One region of the Tardiphaga sp. P4_G1 genome, then DNA from elsewhere that is predicted to be linked to it. Evidence: riboswitches for the same ligand, from Rfam matches in the RefSeq annotation. Region 1 holds a riboswitch; the other holds the start of a gene.
What was found. Region 1 has a riboswitch for cobalamin ahead of AC1DUY_RS12995 (TonB-dependent receptor plug domain-containing protein). Riboswitches for the same ligand answer to the same signal wherever they lie in the genome.
Positions count from the first base shown of each region.

Region 2: it holds a riboswitch for cobalamin, as region 1 does, so the genes downstream of both, AC1DUY_RS19150 (TonB-dependent receptor) here and AC1DUY_RS12995 (TonB-dependent receptor plug domain-containing protein) in region 1, are expected to answer to the same signal.

Region 1 covers NZ_JBFUJU010000005.1:56,752-62,942, forward strand. The annotation lists gene AC1DUY_RS12985 (ABC transporter ATP-binding protein) at 1-344, opposite strand, end outside; gene AC1DUY_RS12990 (FecCD family ABC transporter permease) at 341-1,366, opposite strand; gene AC1DUY_RS12995 (TonB-dependent receptor plug domain-containing protein) at 1,360-3,357, opposite strand; cobalamin riboswitch at 3,390-3,593, opposite strand; gene AC1DUY_RS13000 (alpha/beta fold hydrolase) at 3,642-4,430, opposite strand; gene AC1DUY_RS13005 (O-acetylhomoserine aminocarboxypropyltransferase) at 4,434-5,729, opposite strand; gene AC1DUY_RS13010 (hypothetical protein) at 5,867-6,109, shown strand.
Region 2 covers NZ_JBFUJU010000007.1:357,101-363,291, forward strand. The annotation lists gene typA (translational GTPase TypA) at 1-184, opposite strand, end outside; gene AC1DUY_RS19145 (alkaline phosphatase D family protein) at 417-1,970, opposite strand; cobalamin riboswitch at 2,116-2,305, shown strand; gene AC1DUY_RS19150 (TonB-dependent receptor) at 2,412-4,694, shown strand; gene AC1DUY_RS19155 (PepSY domain-containing protein) at 4,697-6,145, shown strand.

The DNA of each region.
Region 1 (6,191 bases):
AGCCGCGCCGGATCGGTGGCGCCATGCGGATAGCGGCCGAGGGCGACGACGTCCTTCACGTCGAGCGGCCAATGCACGACATGGCCTTGCGGCAGATAGCCGAAGCGTTTTGCGCGCTCGCGGAGCGACAAGGACGCTAGTGTATCGCCGGCGACATGGATCGCGCCAATGGACGACTGCAAGCCTGCCAATGCGCGCAGCAGCGTTGTCTTGCCGGCGCCGTTCGGGCCGACCAAAGCGACGAGATGCCGGGCGCTCAGTGAGAGCGAGACGTCGTGCAGCACGGGGCGGCCAGAGAGCGTGACGCTCAGATGGCTCGCGGTCAGCAGCGCCTGATCGCTCATGCCACGCCTCCGCCTAGTGCGCGCCGCTCGCGCATGATGAGATAGAGGAAGAATGGCACGCCGATGATCGATGTCAGGACGCCGACCTTGATGTCTGTGGTCGACGGGATGATGCGCACGGCGATATCCGCGGCCAGCAACAGCGCCGAGCCGGTCAGGGCGCTCGGAATCAGCAATCGTGCGGGATCGTGACCGATGATCGGGCGCATCAGATGCGGCGCGATGAGGCCGATGAAGCCGATCGTGCCGGTGACAGCAACAGCGCCGCCAACGCCGAGCGCGACGCCAAGAATTACCAGCAGGCGCAGGCGGCTCACATGGACACCGAGGCTCTGTGCGGTTTCTTCGCCGAGGCTCAATGCACGAAAGGCCGAGCGCTGGCTCATCAAAATGATCGCGCCGGCGACAATGAACGGCAGCGCCAGCGTGACATGACGGAAGCTGCGGTCTTCCAGCGAGCCGAGCAGCCAGAACGCGATCTCAAGTGCGGCAAAGGGATTGGGCGACAGGTTCATCACCAGCGCCGTCGCGGCCCCGGCGAGACTGGAGATTGCGAGACCGGCGAGGATCAGCAGCAACAGGCCCGCATTGCGGCCGGCGATGCCGAGCAGCACGAAGACCGACAGGAACGCCATCGTGATGCCGGCAACAGGCAGCGCCCATGAGCGGACATCGGCCAAACCGAGCGAGATCATCAGCACCGCGCCGAAGGCCGCCGATTGCGGCGCGCCGAACAGCGAAGGCGAGGCGAGGGGATTGCGCAGCAAGCCCTGCAGCGCGGCACCGGACAGGCCGAGAATCGCGCCGATGGCCAGTGCGAGGATCGCGCGCGGCAAGCGGATTTCGCGCACGATGATCTGCTGCACGTCGCTGCCGCCGCCGAACAATGCATCGAGCACCGTCAGCGGCGAGAGTTTGACAGGTCCCGTGCCGAGCGAGCCGAGTGCCAGCAGCGTGACGAGACCGACGAGCGCGATGGTCGCGATCGTTCGGCGTTGTGCTGCTGGCGCTGCGGTTACCATGTGGCGTTGAAGCCTGCGTAAGCCGCAGGCCCCGTGGTGCCGAAGTTCAGCACTTCCTGATAATGCTCATTCAGGATGTTCTCGCCGCGGGCGAAGACCTTCCAGTTCGCATCGATCTTGTACTCGGTATAGAGATCGACGCGGGTATAGGCATCGACCTGACCGACCTGATTGGCACTGCTGAAGCGCTTCGACACCGTGGTTACGCGTGGCTCGATCATCCACTTGTCGGTGGGCGTGATGGTGAGTGCGAAGCGGGCGAAGTTCTTCGGCCGCCGTGCCAGCACTGTATCATTGCCGAGATCTTGCGCGTGCAGGTAGGTGTAGGCTGCGTTGAACTTCATGAGGCCCGGAATAACGTCCACATTGGCGCCAACTTCGAGACCATTCGTTTCGGCGCGGGCGACGTTGATGTAGCAGCCTGTGGTTTGGGCAACGGGACACGAACCGGGGCTTCCCGTCGGCGTCACGAAGTTGATCAGATTGCTGTAGTCGTTCGAGAAGCCCGTCAGCGAGACCACCACGCGGCCGTTGAAAAGGCTCTGATCGACGCCGGCGTCGTAGCCGAAGCTTTGCTCCGGGCTGAGCGTCGGCGTGCCGTTTGCCGTTGAATACAGCTGGAACAGTGTCGGTGCCTTGGCGCCGGTACCTGCGCTGGCGTGGAACTTAGTGCTGGTTTCTGTAATCGTATAGGCGGCCGTGGCACGCCATGTCTCGAAGCGCCCGACATCCACGACGTCGTCCACGCGGCCGCCCAATGTGATGTTGAGACGTTCGCCTACGGGGACCGACCACAGCGCGAAGACCGAATTGGTATCTTGGCGTTTCGCCAGCGCGGGTGTGATAGCGGCCGGTATCGGCAGGATGGCGGTCGTGTAGGTCTTGGCTGTCTCGCTCTGCGTCTTGGCGCCGTAGATGAGCGAGCCAAATGCGCCGAACTTCAGGTTTGCCTGATATTCTGCGCCGAGGCTGTCACCATTGTAGTCGAGAATATTGGTCGTGGTGTTCTGCGGCAGCATGTTGGTGCGATAGGTTACGTCATAGTTCGAACGCTCGGTATGCGTGTTCGACACGGTGACATTATGCGTGAGAATGCCGCCGAATGAATCCAGTGAGGCGCGACCGTAAACGGTTTGAAGCAGGCGCGTGACATTTGAAGGCGTGTCGGGAAGCTGCACCGCTCTCGACGTCGGACTGAAAGTGCCGTCATAGGCGGCTCGCGTGAAGGATGACACGAAGCCGGCTTCCAGCCGGATGCCCTCGCCGGCATCGTAACCGATCCTGGCCGATCCGCCGACGCGATCAAAGCCGTCGCGTTCGAGATTGGGGTACAGCGCTTCAAACTGAGGGATGCGATAGCCGAAGCGCGAGAAACCGTTCGAATGCTGACCGCCACCTGTGAAAGCGTAGGACCACGGACCGTTGGAGCCGGTCAGCGATCCCTGCGTGACGACAGTGCCATAGCTGCCGGCTTCCGTGCGCACATTGACTTGCGCAGGGCCCGAGCCCTTCTTGGTAATGATATTGATCACGCCGCCCATGGCGTCTGATCCATAGAGTGCGCTCTGCGGGCCCTTCAGGACTTCGATGCGCTCCATCGCCGAAGGCGTGAACATGGCGAATTCGAAATCGCCGGACGCCGCCGTGGGATCATTGACGCGGATGCCGTCGATCATCACCAGCGTCTGGCCGGTGTTGCCGCCGCGCAGGCGGACATTGGTGGTGCCGCCAGGGCCGCCGGTTTCGGTGATGTCGAGACCGGGCACGGTGCGCAGCGCATCGACCAGCGAGCCGGGATTGCTGGTCGCAATGGTCTCGCCCGACACCACGCTGATCGAACTGCCAGTGCGATTGAGTTGTTCGGGTGCTCTGTCCGCCGTCACCACGATTTCGGAGAGCTGCTCGGCACTGGACTGCGCATGCGCAGCACTGTGAGAGCAGGACAGAACAACAACGGCCGCAGTGCCTGCGGCCAAATTCCGGATAGTCATTTAACCCCTTCCGTCGACCCACCGTCGAACGAGTGTGAAACTCGTTACCGGCCGGTCTCCTGGCTCGCGGTGGTCTCCCGGTCCGCCTTCCCGAATCTGCGATGCAAATTCAGTGGCTTTGTGGACCCGGAATGGCCGCTTACAGTTGCGGGGGCAGCCGCGGCATAGGGGATATTTCCCCGCACCGCATTCCCGTTTCACCTCCTCGCGGAGGCACCGATAACTGAGAGGACAGGAAGCACAGCGCGCCGCGCGGTGCAACAGTCATCGAAGACTTCTAGACTCTATTGCTCGTGCTGTAGCGCGGCGAGCACGTCGTCGGGGCGCTCGACCATCATCATGTGGCCAGTGCCCGGCAGAATCACCGTGCGGGCGTTTTTCAAGGCGGCGGCCAGGGTCTTGCCAGCCTTGGCGGGAGTCATCATGTCCCGCTCGCCGAGGATGAGCGTGACCGGGATTTCGAGCTGGGCCGCAGCAGTCAGCGCATTCTGGTATGTATTGCAGGCGTTGAGATCGGCGAACAGCACGCCCGGCTTCGTGGCTTCCAGCACGCGCTGCGCGCCGCTATGCATCCACAACCCCGGCGCGAGACTGCCGCCGAGTTCGGCGCGAAAGCCGAGCCCCCAGATCGACACCATGTCGATGGCGGAGTGCTGATTGGCTTCGGCATCCTTCAACAGATCCGGGCCGACGGTCATCGTCCCTGCCGTGCCCATCAGGTCGAGGCGCGTGACTTTACGGGGATGCCGCGCTGCGGTCTCCAGCGCAATCAGCGAGCCCATGGAATGGCCGATCAGCCGCGCAGTCTTTGTGCCCGCTGCCTCGATCAATGCTGCTGTCCAGTCTGCGAGATCGGCGATGGTCGTGAGCGCTTCACCTTGTGAGCGACCATGGCCGGGCAGATCCGGCGCCAGTACGGCGAAGCCATGATGCGCAAACCAGCGCGTATGCAGCGCCCATGTCGAGTGATCGAAGCCGGCGCCGTGGATCATCACGACCACGGGCAGGGAAGGATCGAATGCGCGGCCGCCATTCGCGATATAGGTCTCGTGACCGTTGACGGTGAGTTGCATCACTCAGCCCTTCTGCGAGATGCGCAGCGCCTGCGCGAGGTCATCGATGATGTCATCGGCGGCTTCGATGCCGATGGAGAGACGGATCAGCTCCTCGCCGATGCCGGCGGCCTTGAGCTGCTCGGCGTCCATTTGCTGATGCGTGGTGCTTCCGGGATGAATGACCAGTGTCTTGGCGTCACCGACATTGGCAAGATGGCTGGTCAGCTTCAGCGCTTCGATGAACTTGCGGCCGGCATTGCGGCCGCCCTTGATACCAAACGAGACGATGGAGCCGGCGCCGCGCGGCAGCAGGCGTTTCGCGAGTTGGTAATCCGGATGGTTCTCCAGCGACGGATGTAGCACCCAGTCGACCGCCTTGTTGGCCGTGAGCGCCGCCAGCACCGCATGGGTATTGGCCACATGGCGCTCCATGCGAATGCCCAGCGTTTCGACGCCTTGCAGCAGCTGGAATGCATTGGTCGGCGAGAGACACGCGCCGAAATCGCGCAGGCCCTCGGTGCGGGCGCGCATGATGAAGGCGGCAGCGCCGAACTGCTCGTCGAAGACGATGCCGTGATAGCCGGCATAGGGTTCGGTCAGCTGCGGGAATTTGCCGGATGCGTGCCAGTCGAAGCGGCCGCCATCGACGATGACGCCGCCGATAGCGATGCCGTGGCCGCCGATCCATTTGGTGGCGGAGTTCATCACGATATCGGCGCCGAGTTCGATCGGCCGCGACAGGAACGGCGTCGCGAAAGTATTGTCGATCAGCAGCGGGATCTTTGCGGCGTGGGCGATGTCGGCGACGGCGGGAATGTCGAGCACTTCGAGGCCGGGATTGCCGATGGTCTCGCCGATCACCAGTTTCGTGGTCGGCTTGATCGCTGCCTTGAAGGCGTCGAGATCGCGCGGCTTGACGAAACTCGTGGTGATGCCGAAGCGCGGCAGCGTATGCGCCAGCAAGTTGATGGTGCCGCCATAGAGCGAGGACGACGCCACGATGTGATCGCCGGCATTGAGCAATGTGGCGATGGCGAGGTGCAGCGCCGCCATACCTGATGCCGTGCACACCGCGCCGACGCCATTCTCGAGTGCGGCGAGGCGCTCTTCCAGTACCGCGGTCGTCGGATTGGAAATGCGCGTATAGATGTGGCCGGCACGTTCGAGATTGAATAGCGCAGCAGCGTGATCCGAATCCTGAAACACGTAGGATGTGGTCTGGTAGATCGGCACGGCGCGCGCGCCGGTGATTGCGTCCGGATGCTGGCCGGCATGCAGACTCAGCGTTTCGAAAGCAGGCGGTTTGGGTGCTGGCATGGTCGTTTTATCCCTGGACGCAATTTGCGCCATCTATGGCACGAATCGGATGCGAGTGTGAGTCGGCGATATTTCAACTGATGGAACGAAATGCGGAGCGGCGACTTATAGGAGGTCGATCACGCGGGAGAGTTATCATGAAGAAATTGCTGCTGTGCACTGCGGTTGCGGGTCTCGCGTTTTCATCGGTTGCGGCCGAGGCGAAAGGCTGTATCAAAGGCGCGATCATTGGCGGAATCGCCGGCCACTATGCAGGACATGGCAAGGTCGGCGTCGTTGCGGGGTGCGTGATCGGACGCCACGAGGCCAACAAGGCCGATGCGGAACGGGCGCAGAAGGCGCAGCACCCACAGCCGCCGAACGAGAATGGTCGCATCTAGATCGGCGTTGTTCTCAACGCTGGACGATGTTGCTAAAATTTGATGGACTAGACCGGTTCAGTAGAGCCTCACCCTCATCAGG
Region 2 (6,191 bases), on a different contig from region 1:
GCACCGAGGTGCACTTGGCGAGAATGGTGATGCCGCGCTCTTTTTCGATGTCGTTCGAATCCATCGCGCGTTCCTGGACGCGCTGATTGTCGCGATACGTGCCCGACTGCTGCAGCAGCTTGTCCACGAGAGTGGTTTTGCCGTGGTCAACGTGGGCGATGATAGCAATGTTGCGAAGGTTCATAGGTCTTCTTCTGGTTACGGTCTGGGTGCCCTTGAGCGGGTTCAACAAGACATGCTCGACAACAAAAGGCTTATGCCTTGCGCTCGAGCGCGTTCGATAACTGCCTCGTCTGAAAACGCGCTGGGGCAATCCCTCCAAAAGCAAACCCGGCCAGAAGGGGCCGGGTACTCGGACGCGTTGCGGCGCAATATAGGGGGAAATCGCCGAAAAACAATGCGAATCTGCCAAATGGTTAGCCCAATTTCGGGTCCAGAACCGTGGCCCAAAGGGCCATATCGGCCCGATCCCGCAAGGTAACGGTCATTTGGCCGCTTTGGCCGTCGATTTTGACGTGACCGAAGAACTGCATGCCGGCCGACGGGGGCAAATTCTGCTTATCGGGCCCCGGCGCCTTCACGAAACGGACCTCGGGACCGAAGGTATTGTCGAGCGCCGCCGGCCCGAAAGTTCCGGCGTGAAACGGGCCCGAAACGAACTCCCAGAACGGCTCGAAATCCTGAAACTGCGCCTTTTCCGGATTGTAGTAATGCGCCGCCGTGTAATGCACGTCGGCGGTCAGCCAGACCGTGTTGTGGATACCGGCCGATTTGATGAAGCGCAGGATATCGGCAATTTCCAGCTCGCGGCCCCGCACTGGCCCGTCGCCCTGCGCAATGGCCTCAGACCCGGTTTTGTCGGCAGCGTTGTCATAGACGACGAGGCCGATCGGCATGTCGGAGGCGATGACCTTCCAGGTCGCCTTCGAGGCCATCAAGGCGCGCTTCAGCCAGGCCATCTGCTCCGGGCCGATGAAATACGCATCCGGACCATAGCTCTCCTGCAGGTTCGGGCCGTTGGGGCCGCGATAGCTGCGCTCGTCCAGCATGAAGACGTCGAGATGCGGGCCGTAATTGAGCGTGCGATAGACGCGGCCGGGTTCGGTCGGATTGACCGAGATCGGATACATCTCGTGAAAGGCACGGGCACCGCGCGCCGCCAGGAGCGTGATGTCGCGCTCCTTGTAAGACGACGGCAACTGCTTCGAGAGCGACCAGTTGTTGGTGACCTCGTGATCGTCCCACTGGCCGAAGATCGGGACCTGCGCATTGAAGGCGCGGACATTGTCGTCCAGCAGATTGTATTTGTGCGCAGCGCGGAATTCGTCGAGCGTCTCGGCGACCTTCGCCTTTTCCGGCACCGTGATGGTGTTTTTCCAGATCCTGCCGTCCGGCAGTTTCGTTTCAGGCAGGATCGGGCCGTCGGCGTAGATGGTATCGCCGGAATGGATCAGGAAATCCGGATTGTGCTTGCGCATGGTGGCGAAGGTGACCATGCCGCCGTCCTCGGCATTGATGCCCCAGCCCTGCCCGGCGACATCGCCGCCCCAAACAAAGGACACATCGCGGCGATCCGCTGGCGCCGTGCGGAAGCGACCGACGACGGGCTCGCCGACGATCTCGGTATGCGAGAGATCGCGGAATTTGACGCGGTAGAAGATGTCCTGTCCCGCGGGCAGATTGTCGAGCAGCAGCTTCGCCGTGAAATCGCTCTCGGGCAGCGCCGTGATAACCGGCAACATGCGCGCATTACTGAAGGATTCGGTCGTGGCGACTTCCACCATCATTTGCGCTGGTCTATCCGCACGCGACCAGATCATGCCGCTGCTCGTCCCGACATCGCCGGACTGCACGCCATGCGACACGACCGGACGATCCGCCGCGCGGCTGAGGTAAGGCATCGCCAGGAAGCTTGCGCCTGCTGCGGCTGAGTGCGCGAGGAAGCGACGACGGGATAAACGTAGTGCCATGGCGAACTCCTGATCCTGGCTCTGGCACCAGTGGCTCTAGGCAGATCGCTTGACGCTGCGATGACAGGTGATGCGCAATATCAACACCCGCCAAAGCAAGCTGCGAATGATTGGCAGCTTGATTGACACATTTGGAAATTTCACCTTAACGTGAACGCGACGGTTCCCTTCGGGGATCAAAAGGGAATGCGGTGAGGGGGATCCCCCGATTCCGCGGCTGCCCCCGCAACTGTAAGCGGCGAGCCTGCGCCAAGAGCCACTGGGTGTTCACCTGGGAAGGCGGCGACAGGCAGTGACCCGCGAGCCAGGAGACCTGCCGCCAGTCGTGGTCACACGCGAGCACATTGGGCGGGGTGTCCTGGTGGAAGTCACACTGCCTGTTTGAAAGCGGCGGGGCGACTTGGTTTGCGGTGACGTGCCACGTAACCGCGAGTCCTGTTCATGACCTCCGTTTCTCCCGTTGCATCGAAGCGACATACTCCCTTTCTTTATTCTGTTGCTCTCTCCTGCTTGTTGTGTCCGAGCGAAAGCTGGTCGCAAACCTCACAGTCGAGCCAGACGCTCGATCCTGTTGTCGTTCAGCCGTCAGCGACACCTCAACGCGCACGCCGCGCCACGAACGGCAATGCATCGCGCGCTGCGCGCTCGCGGCAACAGCGCAATGTCGCTGCCAATACCGGCGCGCCGGTTGCCACGCCGACAGGCGCTGTCTTCGCAGCGCCGACGCTCAACCTCACAGGCACTGCATCCACCGGCAGCCGCCTCGGCCTCACGCGCCTGCAGACGCCGGCCAGCGTCGAAGTGATCTCGGCAGAAACCATGGCCGAACGCGGCCAGCAGAACGTGCTCGACGCGGTGACGCAGAACGCCACCGGCATCACCGCCATCGGAGATCCGGGCAATGGCGGCGTCGCCTACAGCACCCGCGGCTTCTCCGGCACGGATTCGGTGAAGATACTGCTCGATGGCACGCGGCTCTATGTCGGCGCGGGCACCGTGAACTTTCCGTTCGACACCTGGTCCACCGAGCGTATCGAGGTGCTGCGCGGTCCGGCCTCCGTGATGTTCGGCGAAGGCGCGGTCGGCGGCGCGATCAACATCATCTCGAAGATGCCATCATGGATTCCGCGCAATCAGGCCGAGATATCGCTCGACAGCAACATGGAACGCCGCATCGCCGTGGACAGCGGCGGCCCGATCAACAAGGACGTCGCCTATCGCATCACAGCCACCGGCAACATGTCGGACGGCTGGGTCGACCGCGGCAACAGCTCGAACATAGCGCTGCATGCTGCCGTGCAGGTCAAGCAGACCGAAGACGTGGTCTGGACGATCTCGACCGACTACGGCGATCGCCAGCCGATGCGCTATTTCGGCACGCCGTTGATCAACGGCCAGTTCGATCCGGCGCTGCGCTTCAAGAACTACAATGTAGGCGACAGCACCATCCGCTGGCAGGATAGCTGGAATCAGGTGAAGACCGAGTGGCAAGTGGCCGACGGCATCTCGATCCGCAACACGTTGTACTACCTGTACAGCAAGCGGCACTGGAAAGAGCTCGAAAATTATGCGTTCAATCCGGCCACCGGCCTGATCGACCGCAGCACCTATCTGGAAATCTTCCACGACCAGCAACAGATCGGCGACCGCTTCGACGCCACGTTCAAGGGCCATGTACTCGGGATGGCCAACGAATTCGTCGCCGGCTTCGACGTCAACCGCATCGACTTCAAGCGCTCGACCAACTCGCCCTATGGTGGATCGTCGTCGGTCGACGCCATCAATTTCAATCCTGGCCTGTACTTCAGTCCCGATCCGCTTACGTCGGACTTCTCCAGCGTGACCAACCAGTACGCGGTGTTCGCCGAGAACCGGTTGTCGGTCACCGAGCAACTGTCCTTAATCGCCGGCGTTCGCCAGGACCAACCGACCGTCGAGCGGACCGACGTTCGCAATGCCGCCAACAGCTACAGCCGGGACTATTCTTCGACCAGTTGGCGCGCCGGTGTGGTCTACACACCGATCAAGGATCTGGCCTTTTACGGCCAGTATTCGGTCGCAGCCGATCCTGTGGGCGGCCTAATCACGGCGAGCAACGCCAACGCCAAATTCGATCTGGCCACCGGCAAACAGGTGGAGATCGGCGTCAAGCAGTCGTTCTGGGGCGGCCGTGGCGAGTGGACGCTGGCGGGCTATCAGATCGTCAAGAACAACCTGCTGACGCCGGACCGAACCGACCCGACACTGACACGGGTCGTGCAGGTGGGCCAGCAGTCTTCGCGTGGCATCGAGGCCTCGATCGGCGTCTCGCTCGATTATGGCTGGCGCGTCGACGCCAACACCGCGTTCGTGCGCGCGAAATATGACGATTTCATCCAGAACGTGGGCGGCATCGCTGTGAACTACGCCGGCAATGTGCCGTTCAACGTGCCGCAGAACGTCACCAACGTCTGGGCAACCTGGGCCTTTGCGGCGAACTGGTCGGCCAATGCCGGCTTCCAGATCGTCGGCAAAACGTATGCAGACAATGCAAACACGCTGGAGATGCCGAGTTACACACTGGTCAATGCCGGCCTGCAGTGGAAGCCGGACGTCAACACCACAGTGTCGCTGCGCGTCTACAACCTGTTCGACAAGATCTACGCGACGTCGAGCTACAGCGACAATCAGTGGATGCTCGGCATGCCGCGCACCGCCCAGCTCGCCGTCAACGTGAAATTCTGAGCTTGTCGCGCAAGCTGACACGCACACTCCGGCGGTGGCTGTATATCGGCCACCGCTGGATCGGCATCGTCACCTGCCTCTTCTTCGCGATGTGGTTCATCTCCGGCGTGGTGATGATGTATGTCGCGTTTCCCGGCCTCTCCGATAAAGAGCGGCTGGCGGCATTGCCCGATATCGTCTGGGAGAAAGTGGCGCTCTCTCCCGACGAGGCGATGAAGGCTGCCGGTGCCACGCGCTATCCGCGCGAATTGCGATTGAGCATGATCGCCGATGAGCCGGTGTATCGGTTGACTGGCTGGGACGGCAAACGGCAGGCGATCTCCGCCGCCGATGGCCGCGCCATCACCGAGATCAACGAACAGCAGGCGCTCGCGGTTGCGCAGCATCATCCTGCCAGCAAATCGCCTCAGCTCGAAGAGACCGTCGATCGCGATCAGTGGAGTGTCACCGCACGCTACGATCCGCTGCGACCATTGTATCTGATCACACTCGGCGACGATGCCGGCACCAAGCTTTACGTCTCCTCGCGCTCCGGCGAGATCGCACTCGATACCAACCGCACCGAACGCGTCTGGAACTGGCTCGGCTCGATCCCGCACTGGATCTATCCGACCGTGCTGCGCAAGGACGGCCCGCTGTGGCGGCTCGTGGTGCTTTGGATCTCCGGCATCTGTTTGATCGTCGGCGTTACCGGAATCTGGATCGGCATTCTGCGCGTGCGCCTCAAGCGACGCTATGCGAGCGGTAATATCACGCCCTATCGCGGCTGGATGGCATGGCATCACGTCACCGGACTGATCGCCGGGCTGTTCGTGCTGACCTGGATGTTCTCGGGCTGGCTGTCGCTTGATCCCGGCCGCGTTTTTGCCGACCGCAATACGCCACGTGAGGTATTGCAACCCTATGCCGGCCACGACGCGCCTGATATCGCTGCGGCCATTCGCGCACCGGCCGATAAGCCCGCGGTCGAAGCACGCTTCGTATGGATCGACGGCATGCCGCTGATGATCGTCGCGAAGCGCGACGGCACGAAGATGGCGATCAATCCGACAAGCGGCGAAATCGCAAGACTGTCGCAAGATCGTCTCTGGAAAGCCGCAACAATGCTGCTGCCGGACTCGCGCCTCGAAAGCCAGATAACCCTCTGGAAATATGACGCTTATTGGTATGCGCATCACAATGAGCGCGAATTGCCGGTGTTGCGCGCCAAATTCGATGACGACGCGCAAACCTGGTTTCACATCAGCCCGGTCACCGGCGACATTCTCGGCCGCGTCGACTCAAGCCGGCGTACCTATCGCTGGCTGTTCAATGCGCTGCACAGTTTCGATTTTCAGTTGCTGCTGATGTATCGCCCGGCCTGGGACATCGTGGTGTGGCTGCTGTCGATTCTCGGCACCATCGTCTCGGCGAGCGGCGTCGTGATCGGCTGGCGCTATCTCAAGCGCTAAAGCGTTTTCAAGCGAAGTGGTCCCGGTTCGCGTGAAGAAAACGCGT